Regions from separate parts of the Peribacillus sp. R9-11 genome, predicted to be linked through region 1. Evidence: riboswitches for the same ligand, from Rfam matches in the RefSeq annotation. Region 1 holds a riboswitch; each other region holds the start of a gene.

What was found. Region 1 has a riboswitch for S-adenosylmethionine ahead of RE409_RS07375 (Fur-regulated basic protein FbpA). Riboswitches for the same ligand answer to the same signal wherever they lie in the genome.
Region 2: it holds a riboswitch for S-adenosylmethionine, as region 1 does, so the genes downstream of both, RE409_RS01745 (methionine ABC transporter ATP-binding protein) here and RE409_RS07375 (Fur-regulated basic protein FbpA) in region 1, are expected to answer to the same signal.
Region 3: it holds a riboswitch for S-adenosylmethionine, as region 1 does, so the genes downstream of both, RE409_RS15540 (YezD family protein) here and RE409_RS07375 (Fur-regulated basic protein FbpA) in region 1, are expected to answer to the same signal.
Region 4: it holds a riboswitch for S-adenosylmethionine, as region 1 does, so the genes downstream of both, RE409_RS06105 (methionine biosynthesis PLP-dependent protein) here and RE409_RS07375 (Fur-regulated basic protein FbpA) in region 1, are expected to answer to the same signal.

The regions. Positions count from the first base shown of each region.
Region 1 covers NZ_CP133763.1:1,528,872-1,532,023, forward strand. The annotation lists gene thiW (energy coupling factor transporter S component ThiW) at 1-131, opposite strand, end outside; gene tenA (thiaminase II) at 147-836, opposite strand; TPP riboswitch at 955-1,044, opposite strand; TPP riboswitch at 1,123-1,226, opposite strand; SAM riboswitch class I at 1,385-1,489, shown strand; gene RE409_RS07375 (Fur-regulated basic protein FbpA) at 1,636-1,851, shown strand; gene RE409_RS07380 (aspartyl-phosphate phosphatase Spo0E family protein) at 2,126-2,272, shown strand; gene RE409_RS07385 (GNAT family N-acetyltransferase) at 2,407-2,913, opposite strand; gene RE409_RS07390 (DUF459 domain-containing protein) at 3,148-3,152, shown strand, end outside.
Region 2 covers NZ_CP133763.1:339,699-342,850, forward strand. The annotation lists SAM riboswitch class I at 800-911, shown strand; gene RE409_RS01745 (methionine ABC transporter ATP-binding protein) at 1,273-2,295, shown strand; gene RE409_RS01750 (methionine ABC transporter permease) at 2,309-2,959, shown strand; gene RE409_RS01755 (MetQ/NlpA family ABC transporter substrate-binding protein) at 2,981-3,152, shown strand, end outside.
Region 3 covers NZ_CP133763.1:3,207,989-3,211,140, reverse strand. The annotation lists gene RE409_RS15550 (TetR/AcrR family transcriptional regulator) at 1-416, shown strand, start outside; gene ssuE (NADPH-dependent FMN reductase) at 843-1,379, shown strand; SAM riboswitch class I at 1,712-1,820, shown strand; gene RE409_RS15540 (YezD family protein) at 1,999-2,142, shown strand; gene RE409_RS15535 (phosphoadenylyl-sulfate reductase) at 2,357-3,034, shown strand; gene sat (sulfate adenylyltransferase) at 3,063-3,152, shown strand, end outside.
Region 4 covers NZ_CP133763.1:1,272,664-1,275,815, forward strand. The annotation lists gene metC (cystathionine beta-lyase) at 1-137, opposite strand, end outside; gene RE409_RS06105 (methionine biosynthesis PLP-dependent protein) at 134-1,246, opposite strand; SAM riboswitch class I at 1,332-1,445, opposite strand; gene fumC (class II fumarate hydratase) at 1,811-3,152, shown strand, end outside.

The DNA.
Region 1 (3,152 bases):
GTCATGACATTTGCCAGATGCTGAATCGGAAAGATTTTTGCAAATCCGGCCGGGATGAAAATGAATGAACTAGTTATGGTAGTAATGGCCGTGATCATGGCAGTCAACGTCATTTTCTTGATTGGATTCATCATCATGACAACATCCTACAGTGGCCAATCCTGCTCATTTTGAACCATATCCCAGAATAAATATTCATAACGGGAAGTCACCAAAAAATGCTTCTCTAATCTAAGAAGTTCCTTTTCAGGCATGCCTTCTGTTAACTCTTCCAACAAAGCAATCAGCCATTTGTGTGCTTTACCGAATTCAGGAGACGAATATGATTTAATCCAATCAGCATAGCGATTGTTTTCTAATGCTTCACCATTTTGTTCTTTTAATAGCAAGCCGATCTCATAATAATCCCAAGCGCATGGAAGGAGGCAGGCAATCAGGTCGGCCAAAGTCCCATTTTGGGCTGCATTTAGCATGTAACCCGTATAAGCTAGAGTGGTTGGAGTAGGTTCTGTATTTTCCAATTCGATTGAGCTGATTCCGAATTCCAAAGCATAATGTCGATGGATATCCATTTCTACTTGAAGGGTTTCATTCAAAATACTTGCAAACTTAGCCATGGTTTCGAGATTATGAGCTTTGATGACTCCTAACGCAAAGAGTTTGGAATAATCCATAAGATAGATATAGTCCTGCTTTAGGTAATAGGCAAATTTCTTTTCTGAAAGCGTCCCATCTCCAATCGCCTGAACAAAGGGATGTGTATGGTTCCTTTTCCAGATTCCTTTTGCCCGTTCATGAAGTCTATCACTGAAGGTTTCTAATTTTGTATTCTCCATGGTACATCCTCCTTGAAATTTAAAATTTACTAAAATTGTAAAGTATGCATACACTATCTGATAAACAAAAAAACCGCTCTCTGAAAGAAAGCGGCTGTTACCGAGGAAGAAGCAAATTCCTTCTTACAGCCTGCTTCCCTCCGCTGGTATGACCAGATCAGGTGCAAAGGGTTTGATTCTCAGCAAAAGTGCTCCCCTAGCAGTCTAATTATTCACCTTTTCCATCTGAAAAAAAAACCGCTCCTGAAATACGGAGCGGGGCAGATGGATAAAGTCATGTGTTTAAAGACGATATCATCCACTTCCCTCCGCCGGTATGATCCGGTTCAGGTTCAAAGGGTCCGGAACAAATTCCATCTCAGTCTTAAAAAGACTCCCCTAGTGGTGTGAATGTATGTAATTACTGACATCATATCAGAAAGCCAGGAAATTGCAACCCAATTTGAATGGGGTCTATAGAGAATACCTATCAAAAAAAGGGAGAACCATGTGATTGACTTTTGAAGAATATTGGGATAAAATCATGTCTACATCATTTATATATTGAATTCTTATCCAGAGAGGTGGAGGGACTTGGCCCAAAGAAACCTCGGCAGCAGACCCATTTTGGGAACTGTGCTACATCCAACAAGCATACGCTTGGAAGATAAGAAGAGCCGAACGGACTACTGTAAGCCTCTTCTTGAATTAGAAGAGGCTTTTATTTTTGTGAAATAACGTTTAGTGACATAATAGAAAAGATATAATTTGGTGAAAATGATACCTGTTACTACAATTTAGCTCATATGAAGGCGGGCTGATGAAGACAAGGAAAGGAGCCATTTACATGGCAGAATTATTTAAGAGAATTGAACAGAGGAAGGCATTGCTGATTGAAGAGTTATTAGCGAATGGAGTTTATAAAACCTCTGATGAAAGACATCTTTATGATGTTCCTTTAAAAGTGCTTGAAGATGAATATAAGATTGTTATAAATAGACCTAATATCGAGTCTCCTTCAGAGTGGATGACATAGTAAGAGTTCTTAAAATACTTTACTATCTTAAAATATTATTTAATCTGATGAATATTATTAAAGCATTCGCAGTGTACATGAGTGAATGCTTTTTTATATTTGTCAAGAATATAAAATGTCACAAAAAAGACACAAACAGGGAATAGAATAGGCTTTTTGTCACATTTACCTTGTGGAATAACACATTTTAATTTCCATATATGGTTGATTTTAACTACTTATTTCTTTATCATAAAAGATGTAAGAAAATTGAATAAATAGGAAGTGACTATAGATGCCCCCACAGATAACCGTAGAAAGAATAGAAGAAAAGAGACGGGAAATGATTAAATTGGCAGCTGATTATGGTTTTACAAGCCTTCTAACTGTTCAAGCAAGTCAAGAATTGGATTCGCTGTTAAATGCTATAACAAATAAATGAAAATCACAATATTTTTTGCTTAAGAAAGTTTATAGTGATTTTTAAATTTCGTCAGTGACTTTAAAATAGATTTCTTCATTGAAACTAAAAAAGGCTACTGCTGAATGAAGGCAATAGCTTTTAAATAATGAAATTCAAATATTAACACGCTTACCAAGGATTACTAAATCCCGTTCAATACCATCTAGCTCGGCAACTTGAGGTAAATGCGCCCATTCTTCAAAACCAAATTTAGAAAACAGTCTTATGCTCGGTGTATTGTGAGCAAATATGAAACCAAGTAGTGTCTTAACTCCTAATTTTGGACTCACTTCAATTGCCTTTTGAATCGAAATTTGTCCAATTCCTTTTCCCCGGAAATAATCATCAATATATATGCTGATCTCGGCAGTGGAATCATAGGCTGGCCTACCATAGAAAGATTGAAAACTCATCCATCCAGCAGTTTTTCCTTCGAATGTAATAATATAAAGCGGTCGTTTTTCTGAATGATGTTCCTCAAACCATTTAAGCCTCGATTGCACTGAAACAGGTTCTGTATCTGCAGTGACCATCCTTGAAGCAATAGTCGAATTATATATTTCGACTACTCTTGGTAAATCTGTTAGTTCTGCATCCCTAAAATCTATATACTGATCCATCATTTTAACTCCTATCCTTACTATGTATACAATCTCCAGAAACATGGGATTCCCACCCTATTTATGAATAAAAGGAGGTTGACGAAAATCCGTTCCATTGAATGCTTTTATTGTATCATACACTTTTTACAGTTTATCTGACAATTCATTTTTTTGCATGTTAAGTATGTTCATTTTTGGGGTAATTACAAGATAAAATACTTCATAGTAAATACATTACATAAGGAGAAACAAATGAA
Region 2 (3,152 bases), 1.2 Mb from region 1:
TTCGGAATCACCAAATCCAAATTTCAACAATTTCCCGAGAAATATCTACAAATTCTGAGTAGATATCGACAAAATTAGAAGCTTCTAAATAGCGATTTGTTTTTGCTGATAAGTAGACATACTATAGAATTCAAACTCTACCGAGTGTTTTTTAATTAAAAGAAATAAACTCTTCTAAGGAAAGAGCTTTTATAATAGTGCTAAAGATGAAAAAACACATGTGTAGTCTTCCTTCGCTGTAATAATAAATAACTTTTATTATTACAGATATGAGGGCAAAGGGTCCTCACACATTTAAAACAGATGCAAAAAAGTTTATAACCGCATATATATGGTACTATTTATTATTGTTTTTTCTTTTTTGATACTAAACGTACCGAAAGTTTGCTATCAAAAAATGGTCAAAAACTCAAAAATAAACGTAAACCCCAATCAAAAGATTATAAGAGTGGGGGGCGCAGGGAGCTCCCCGCATGGATAAGGCAGACCGTGAGTAGCAACCTGAATAGTGAGTTTGCCAAAGGTTTGCCGTTATTTCATCAAGATACAGAGCTTTCCTTATGAGGAAGGAAGTCCTAATCCTGACTGACTTCGTAATGTTTTCGTTTTTTTGTAATAGAGTCTATGCCTAGGTTACCCGTATACATGGTATGCAGGGCAAAATCTGACCTGTCTTAAGGTATAGTTAAATGAACGATTAAAAATTATACTGTAAAAATATTTTAGATTATTCAAAATAGAGTTGACATTAGTAAAATTTGAATATATAGTGAGGAACATAATTAAATAAATACGTTATTTCTTATCAAGAGATGTGGAGGGACTTGGCCCTATGATACCTCGGCAGCGGGTTTTTACTTTTGTAAAAATACTGTGCTAATTCCAACGGACGAAAGTTTGAAAGATAAGAAGGAGCTTTTCTTAGATAATTAAATTAAGAGTTTACTCTTTTTTATTTCTAAAAGAGGCCTCTTCTGTCTGATGACGGAAGAGGCCTCTTTTGTTTATTCAGAATGTATATGGTTATTTGGAGAATTGGTGCAATTATTCGTAAGTTTCACGCACTAATCGTGAATTGTGAGCAATTACTCGTGAGTTTGACAGATTAACTCGTGAGTTTCGCGCAATTACTCGTGAGTTTCACACATTTACTCGTGAATTGTGAGCAATTACTCGTGAGTTTCGAAAATTTAACCCTATCATTATGAAACTTTGCAAAGCTCTTCTCTGGATAATGAATTCGTACAAATAAACAGCGTGGGGGGAGACAGAATGATTGAATTTCAAAATGTTAAAAAGGTATATAAAACAAAGAAACAGACTGTTGAAGCTTTGAAAGGAATTAATTTGACAGTTGAAAAAGGCGATATTTTTGGTGTTGTCGGTTATAGTGGAGCCGGAAAAAGTACGTTGATTCGGTTAGTCAATCTACTCGAACACCCTTCAGATGGACAGGTTATTGTTGGGGGGAAGGATTTAACCAAATTGAACCCGAAGGAATTACGGGCAGAAAAGAAAAAAATTGGCATGATTTTTCAACATTTTAACTTACTTAACTCAAAGACAGTTTTTGATAATATTGCCATGCCGCTAGTTTTATCGGGAACCCCTAGTAAAGAAATCAAAGAGCGGGTAGGCGAGTTGTTAGAGTTCGTTGGCTTATCAAGTAAAGCAAGGAGTTATCCGGAACAATTGTCTGGCGGTCAAAAGCAACGAATAGGGATTGCTAGAGCGTTGGCTACCAACCCATCGATTCTTTTGTGTGATGAAGCGACGTCAGCATTGGATCCACAAACAACTAGTGCTGTACTGCAGCTCTTAAAAAAAATTAATAAAGAATACAATATTACCATTTTGCTAATCACTCATGAAATGTCTGTAATTAGGGAAATTTGCAATAAGGTTGCGGTCATGGAAGGCGGACGCGTGGTTGAACAAGGTTCGGTTTTCGAAGTTTTTGCGAAGCCCCAAACAGGTATCGCAAAAAACTTTGTACGAACTGTTATTCACGACGAGATCCCACAAAGTTTCCTGAAAAATACCGGATCATATATTCCGATTATTTGGAAAATTAACTTTATTGGTACTACATCAGGCAATCCTTTACTTTCAACCATCTCGAAAAAATATGATGTTCATTTAAGTGTTTTATCAGCTAATATTTCTGAAATTCAAGAAACACCTTTTGGAAATTTAATTATTGAAGTGACAGGGAACAAAAAAGAGGTGGACAAGGCTTATCAATATATTAAAGATGAGGGGATTCTCGTCCAGGAGGTGCAGATAAATGGGTAATACGCTTTGGGGAATGGAAATAACGGCAGACCAGCTGTCGACAGCTTTCGGTGACACACTTTATATGGTAGCCATCTCATTGATATTTTCCGGGCTGATTGGACTTCCGCTAGGAATCTTACTTGTCATTACAAGAAAGGGTCACATCCTGGAGAATAAATGGATCTTTAATGTATTGAACCCGGTCATCAATATATTGCGGTCGGTTCCTTTCATCATCTTGCTTGTAGCACTTATTCCGTTTACCAGAATGATTGTCGGCAGTGCGATCGGAACGAATGCGGCCATTGTTCCGCTAATCTTTTACGCGGCTCCTTATATTGCCCGGCTTGTGGAGAACTCCCTGTTGGAAGTGGACAAAGGGATCATCGAGGCAGCTCAGGCGATGGGGGCGACGACATGGCAAATCATTTATCGCTTTTTGATTCCCGAGGGACTTAGTTCGTTGATCCTTACATTTACAACAGCGACAATTGGCCTTGTTGGATCTACGGCCATGGCAGGTGCTGTCGGTGCAGGTGGGGTAGGAGATTTAGCCTTAGCTTACGGTTATCAAAGGTTCGATACGATGACGATGGTCGTCACAGTAGCGGCGCTCGTGATCATCGTTCAATTATTGCAATCCACCGGGAATTTTGTTTCAAGAAAAATCAGAAGAAGATAAAAATAACAGGAGGTAGGAGAAATGAAGAAAATCTTATTAACGATCATGGTATTGGCATTGGCCATTGTGGCTGCAGCATGTGGAAACAAAGCGGAGTCAACAGGTAATTCAGATGATGTGAAAACAGTGAAAGTCGGTGTCAGCAGCGGGGATACGAGAACATGGGAATACATTGTTGACTTAGCGAAAAAGG
Region 3 (3,152 bases), 1.7 Mb from region 1:
TTACTCCTAGTGAAAAAGAAGATGCGGAAGTTGAGACTAGCCACCTTTCTACGGATGAGCTTGTAGAGAATCACGTTATCACATTGATAAAAAAAATTCTTGAAAATAAAGAACAGTATTCGATATTATTTCGAGAAACTCAATACGATCAAGAAATTTCTAAACAATATGTTGAGCAAATCTTCAAGCCAAATGCTAAGCTTATTGAACTTCAGAAGAGAATTGATACTGGAGAGATTCACTATATTTCCGATATTATCTTATTTAATGTAGGAATTATTTCTTTTACATTAGCTTTATCGACCCATTATGAGATTCATCAACAGAAAACGGAACCGTATTTTACTGAGGAACGAATAAAGAGTATTGCTCAGCTTTTAGTATATGGGATTCATGGAAAAAGCAATAATACATAAATAAACGGTCATATTTAAGGCGTATGAGTCAACAAGCCGCAAATATGACCGTTGCTTTATCTACTATTAGTATTAGTTATTCAAGCTTGTACCTCTAGACTTGACGATACATTGTGCAAACTAGTGTAATCCGAAGAATGGAACTATACCTGTTATTTTGGAGATGCAAAAATTAAAAGGTCAAGGAAGAAACAGATTTAAATTTCAGGGAAAAAAGAGGGGGATAACTGATGAAAGTTTCTGAATAGGTTATTCATATTAATCCCGAGTTAAACACTTGACTTTTATTTTTCTGAATATTACGATGATTATATGATACATGACTTTACCTAGGCAGGGTTCTTATCCGATTTATTAGTGATTGAGTGATTTTTATTGAATCAGCAAGTCTTATCGCAGATAAGAAAATAATAGGAGGAAATTTATATGAGCGAAATCGTAATTTTATCAGGCAGTCCAGCGAGTCCATCAAGAACTGATATCTCTTTAAAACATGTTCGATCACTAGTTGAACAAGTGGGGTTTACCACTGCTTATTACTCTATAACGGATTTTTCCGCAGATGATCTATTCCAAGGCCGGTATAATAGTGAAGATATAATAAAGCTTTCAGAAAAAATTCAGGAAGCTAGAGGTATCATTATTGGTTCACCAGTATATAAGGCATCTTACACAGGCGTGTTAAAAGCTTTGATTGATTTGCTACCTGAGGGTGCATTTAAAAATAAGCCTGTTCTGCCAATTATGATTGGTGGAAGTAACAGGCATTTATTGGCGATTGATTACGCACTTAAACCTTTAATTTCAATTTTAAAAGGTGAGCCGTTGCAGGGCTTATATTTTGTAGATAAGGAAATAGATAAGCAGAATCCAGAAAGCCCAATTAAAGATAGCGAATTAGTTGATCGTGTGCAAAGTCAGGTGCAAGAATTTGTTGAAGCGATTCAATTAAGAAATAATTAAATGCTGTTAATAGACTAAAAGTAAAGGCTTAAGGTTTTGAACTATTTTTATTTTCATGAGATTAAAGATTATTTATGTACAATCATTAAAACTAATTAACCTTAACAATTAGGCCTTAAACAATTGTAAAAAGAGGTAAGTAATGAAATAGACTCATTTTTTTTAAGAGTTTCTCTTGAAAATGAGTCTATTTTCATATTTAACTTATACAATATCCGTTCAAGGAAAAGTGTGTATAATAATAACAGTTCACCCATTTTATTAATCCAAGTTATTTTATAAGAAAACTCCATTGACAAGGAATAAATATATGTTAATATTTAAAATAATAAAACTTATCCAGAGCGACGGAGGGAATTGGCCCTTTGAAGTCCAGCAACCTGCATGATGGATGCAAGGTGCTACATCCAACAAAATGTTGATCATTTTGGAAGATAAGGTAAAAAATATTACCTTGAAAATCTTTCCATCATGGAAGGGTTTTTATTTCTGTAAAATTCGTTTGCAAACCATAGCATTGTAAGATGTTTTGGAATATATAAATTTAAGAAAATGCATTTTATAAACGGGTCAGCTATACGATAAGCTAGTCTCGGATTTTCTTAAAGGAGGAACTGGCTTGGAAAAAGAGAATCAGCTGGAGGAAATATTTGAACGCCTACAAGAAATGCTTAAGTCGATGAAATATGGATCCATAACACTTATCGTCCAGGATGGTAAAATTATCCAAATGGAAAGAAATGAAAAGCTGAGAATTAAATAAGGTATCTGCTGACTAGAAAACTAGAGGTGGATTTAACTGATATAAAAGAGAGTATTAGTTAAATTCGTCTCTTTTTTCTAGGGTCTTTTAAGCGTTAAAAAACAACAGCGAGTATTAATCGCAAGTTACTCTATTCTGTGAAACATTTAGCAAGTTTTTAGAGGGGGCTTTAAGATTGTCTGCATTAGTAAACTATGAAAATTTCGACACAGAGATTTTGCCTGCATTTCCTGAGGACAGTGAGACAAAAGGTGCTTTAGAAGTTCTTGAGTGGGCAAATTCCCAATATGGTAACAAACTCATTTATGCATGTAGTTTCGGCATTGAAGGAATAGTACTTACGGATTTATTGGCAAAGGTCAATCCTTCAGCCAAAATTGTTTTTCTGGATACGGATGTTCATTTTGAAGAGACTTACAAATTAATTGAACAAGTTAAAAAGCGCTATCCGCAGCTTTCAATTGAAATGAAAAAGCCGGCATTGACGCTCGAGGAACAAGCAACTGAATATGGAGATGAGTTATGGCTCCGTGATTCAAATAAATGTTGCAGCATACGTAAGATCGCGCCGCTTACTGAGGTACTTTCAACGGCAACTGCTTGGCTCTCGGGACTACGCAGGGAGCAATCTGAAACAAGAGCATTAACGGAATATATTAATCAAGATAATAAGTTTAAATCAATTAAAATATGCCCGCTTATTCATTGGACATGGAAAGATGTATGGCGCTATGCCCATAAAAATGGACTTCCATATAATGTTCTTCACGATAATGGATATCCTAGTATTGGCTGTAAAACATGTACGGCACCTGCTATCAATGCCGATGATTTACGCTCAGGACGTTGGCAGGGCGCGCAAAAAACAGAATGCGGATTACATTTATCTTAATAAATAGAAAATTTAGGGGGAAATTAGTATGACAGTTAGCTTACCGCACGGAGGAACGTTGATCAATCGTTGGGAACCAGACTATGATATTACTAAAATAAACAACTCAATCGAAATT
Region 4 (3,152 bases), 260 kb from region 1:
TTGCCGAATGTATCGATATCAGTTTGATGGAAAGTGGAAGCGTGCTGAATAGGGACGCTCACACCGCCTGTTGTCGGATCGAATTTATGCTGGTTATGAAGTAATTTGGTTTCAAAACTGAAATCATGATTAGTCATCGTAGTGCCTCCCTTTTTACATGTGCAAATGCTTGTTGCAGGTCTTGAATTAAATCGTCGCTGTCCTCGATGCCAACCGAGAAGCGTAGAAGTCGATTACAAACCCCATTAGCAGTTCTAACTTCAAGAGGGATATCGGCATGTGTTTGTGTAGCAGGATAGGTGATGAAGCTTTCAACGCCTCCAAGACTTTCTGCAAATGAAATTAATGAAAGTGATTGTAAAAATGGATTGACCGCTGCTTCGTCAATTATCCGGAAAGAAATCATACCACCTCTGCCGGGATACAGGACGTCCGTTACACATTCATGTTCTGATAAATAATCTACAAGGATTTTGGCGTTCTTTTCATGACGTTCCATCCGCAGTGCCAGGGTTTTCATTCCGCGCATTAACAGCCATGAATCAAATGGACTCAACACCGCTCCTGTTCCATTATGATGGAAGGCAATCGAATCACATAATTCTGCACCTTTAGCCACGATTAGTCCAGCAAGAACATCATTATGACCACCGAGATACTTCGTTGCGCTATGGATTACAATATCGGCTCCAAGCAGGATAGGCTGCTGCAGAAGCGGCGTATAAAAAGTGTTGTCAACAATCAACAGTAAATTAAATTGTTTGGCAAGTGCGGCAACAGCGCTAATATCTGTTTGCTGCATAAGAGGGTTAGTGGGAGTTTCGATAAAGATGGCTTTTGTTTGAGGAGTAATAGCTTTTTCGATATCCTCTAAACAACAAGTGTTTACATAGTCACACTGTAAGCCCCATTTTTTAAAACCTTGTTCTAGCAAACGATATGTACCACCATATAGATCTTCGCTGACTATCCATGCATCACCTGATTTAAATAAGGCTAGTATGGTAGAAATGGCCGCCATTCCTGAACTGCAAGCATATCCTTGGTCACCTCTTTCAAGGTTGGCGATGGATTGTTCCAAAAGTTGACGTGTTGGATTACCTGTCCTTGTGTAATCGAATCCAGTTGATTGGCCAATTCCTTCGTGGCGGAAAGCTGTCGAAAAGTAAACCGGCGGATTGACTGTTCCTGTCGCCGTTTCACTGCGATTACCTAGTTGAGCAAGATATGTTTCTGTTTTATACATAGTTTTCACTGCTCCTTTGTGTTTTATAAAATAAAAAAAAGTCTTCTTTAAGAAGAAGACTTGGTTAAGTATGGACGAGTCATTCTTCTTATCTTCCAAGTTCACAAACTTGTGGAATTAGCACCTTTTCATTGGTTTGAAACAAATGAAGGTTGCTGAGGTGTCATCGGGCCATTCCCTATACCTCTCTCGATAAGAGTTTAGATTATTCAATTTCTTTTGAATTTACTATATATATAAAGTGCTGTCAAGAACATTCTGGGAAAATATTGCTCGATAATTCTTTATTGGTTAATTAGGACTAGCGTTGTCAAAACATGATTGGTCCAATGAAAAACCCCTAAATATTGTGAAAAACGCGATGGTATAAGGTGTTGAGATACTTTAAGAGACTTTGTTTAATTAAATGGATTTTCTGAAATATAGGGAAGGTTTTGTTCTGTTTCTTTGCTTTAAAATAATAAAGTTTGTACAATGTATAGAGAGAAGAATTAATAATATGTCATTATTCATTTCATATACATAAGGTTTTCGGTGGATAGTGCAAACATAGGAGGAGAACACATGGAATACAGAATCGAACGAGATACGATGGGTGAAGTGAAAGTTCCTGCTGATAAGTATTGGGGAGCACAAACCGAGAGAAGCCGTAACAACTTCAAAATTGGTAATGAAAAAATGCCGATTGAATTAGTCCGTGCGTTTGCATATGTAAAGCAAGCGGCAGCTAAAGTGAACTATGACCTTGGTGATCTTTCTGAAGTGAAAAAGAATGCCATCGTTAAAATTTGTGGCGAAATTCTAGAAGGTACACTTGATGAACATTTCCCTCTTGTGGTCTGGCAAACAGGCAGTGGCACGCAAAGTAATATGAATGTGAATGAAGTGGTCGCTAACAAAGGGAATGAATGGTTAAAAGAAAACGGTGAGTCCGAAACCCTTCACCCAAATGATGATGTCAACAAGGCGCAAAGCTCTAATGACACATTCCCAACGGCTATGCATATTGCAGCCTATATGGAAGTTGCTGAAAAATTAGTACCGGCTATTAAAGTACTTCGTGATACTTTTGCAGCAAAAGAAAAAGAATTCTGGGATCTTGTGAAAATTGGACGTACACATCTTCAAGATGCAACACCACTAACTTTAGGCCAAGAAATCTCTGGTTGGAAAGCGATGCTTGATAAAGACTTAGTGATGATTGAAGAAAGCAGTCAAAAACTATTGAATCTAGCACTAGGCGGTACAGCTGTAGGTACTGGGATCAATACGAAAAAAGAGTTTCCAGGACTTTCTGCAAAACAAATAGCGGCGGATACAGGACATTCTTTCGTAACATCGGATAATAAGTTCCATGCATTAACAAGTCATAACGAAATTGTTTACGCTCATGGCGCATTAAAAGCATTAGCAGCGGACTTAATGAAAATTGCGAACGATGTTAGATGGCTGGCAAGCGGCCCAAGAAGCGGAATCGGTGAAATCGCTATTCCTGAAAACGAGCCAGGCAGCTCTATCATGCCAGGTAAAGTAAATCCTACACAAAGTGAAGCGTTGACAATGATTGCGACACAAATTGTTGGTAACGATGCAACAATCGGCTTTGCAGCAAGCCAAGGTAACTTCGAATTGAACGTATTCAAACCAGTTATCATTTATAACTTCCTACAAACTGTTAAATTATTGACAGAAGGCATTCACTCTTTCAACAATAATTGTGCAGTAGGCATCACAGCGAATGAAGATAAAATCAAAGAAAATGTTGACCGTTCTCTTATGCTAGTAACAGCATTGAACCCACATATCGGTTATGAAAAAGCAGCTAAAATTGCCAAAACTGCATTCAAAGACAACTCTACATTAAAAGAAGCAGCGTTGAAATTGGAATTCTTGACTGATGATGAAT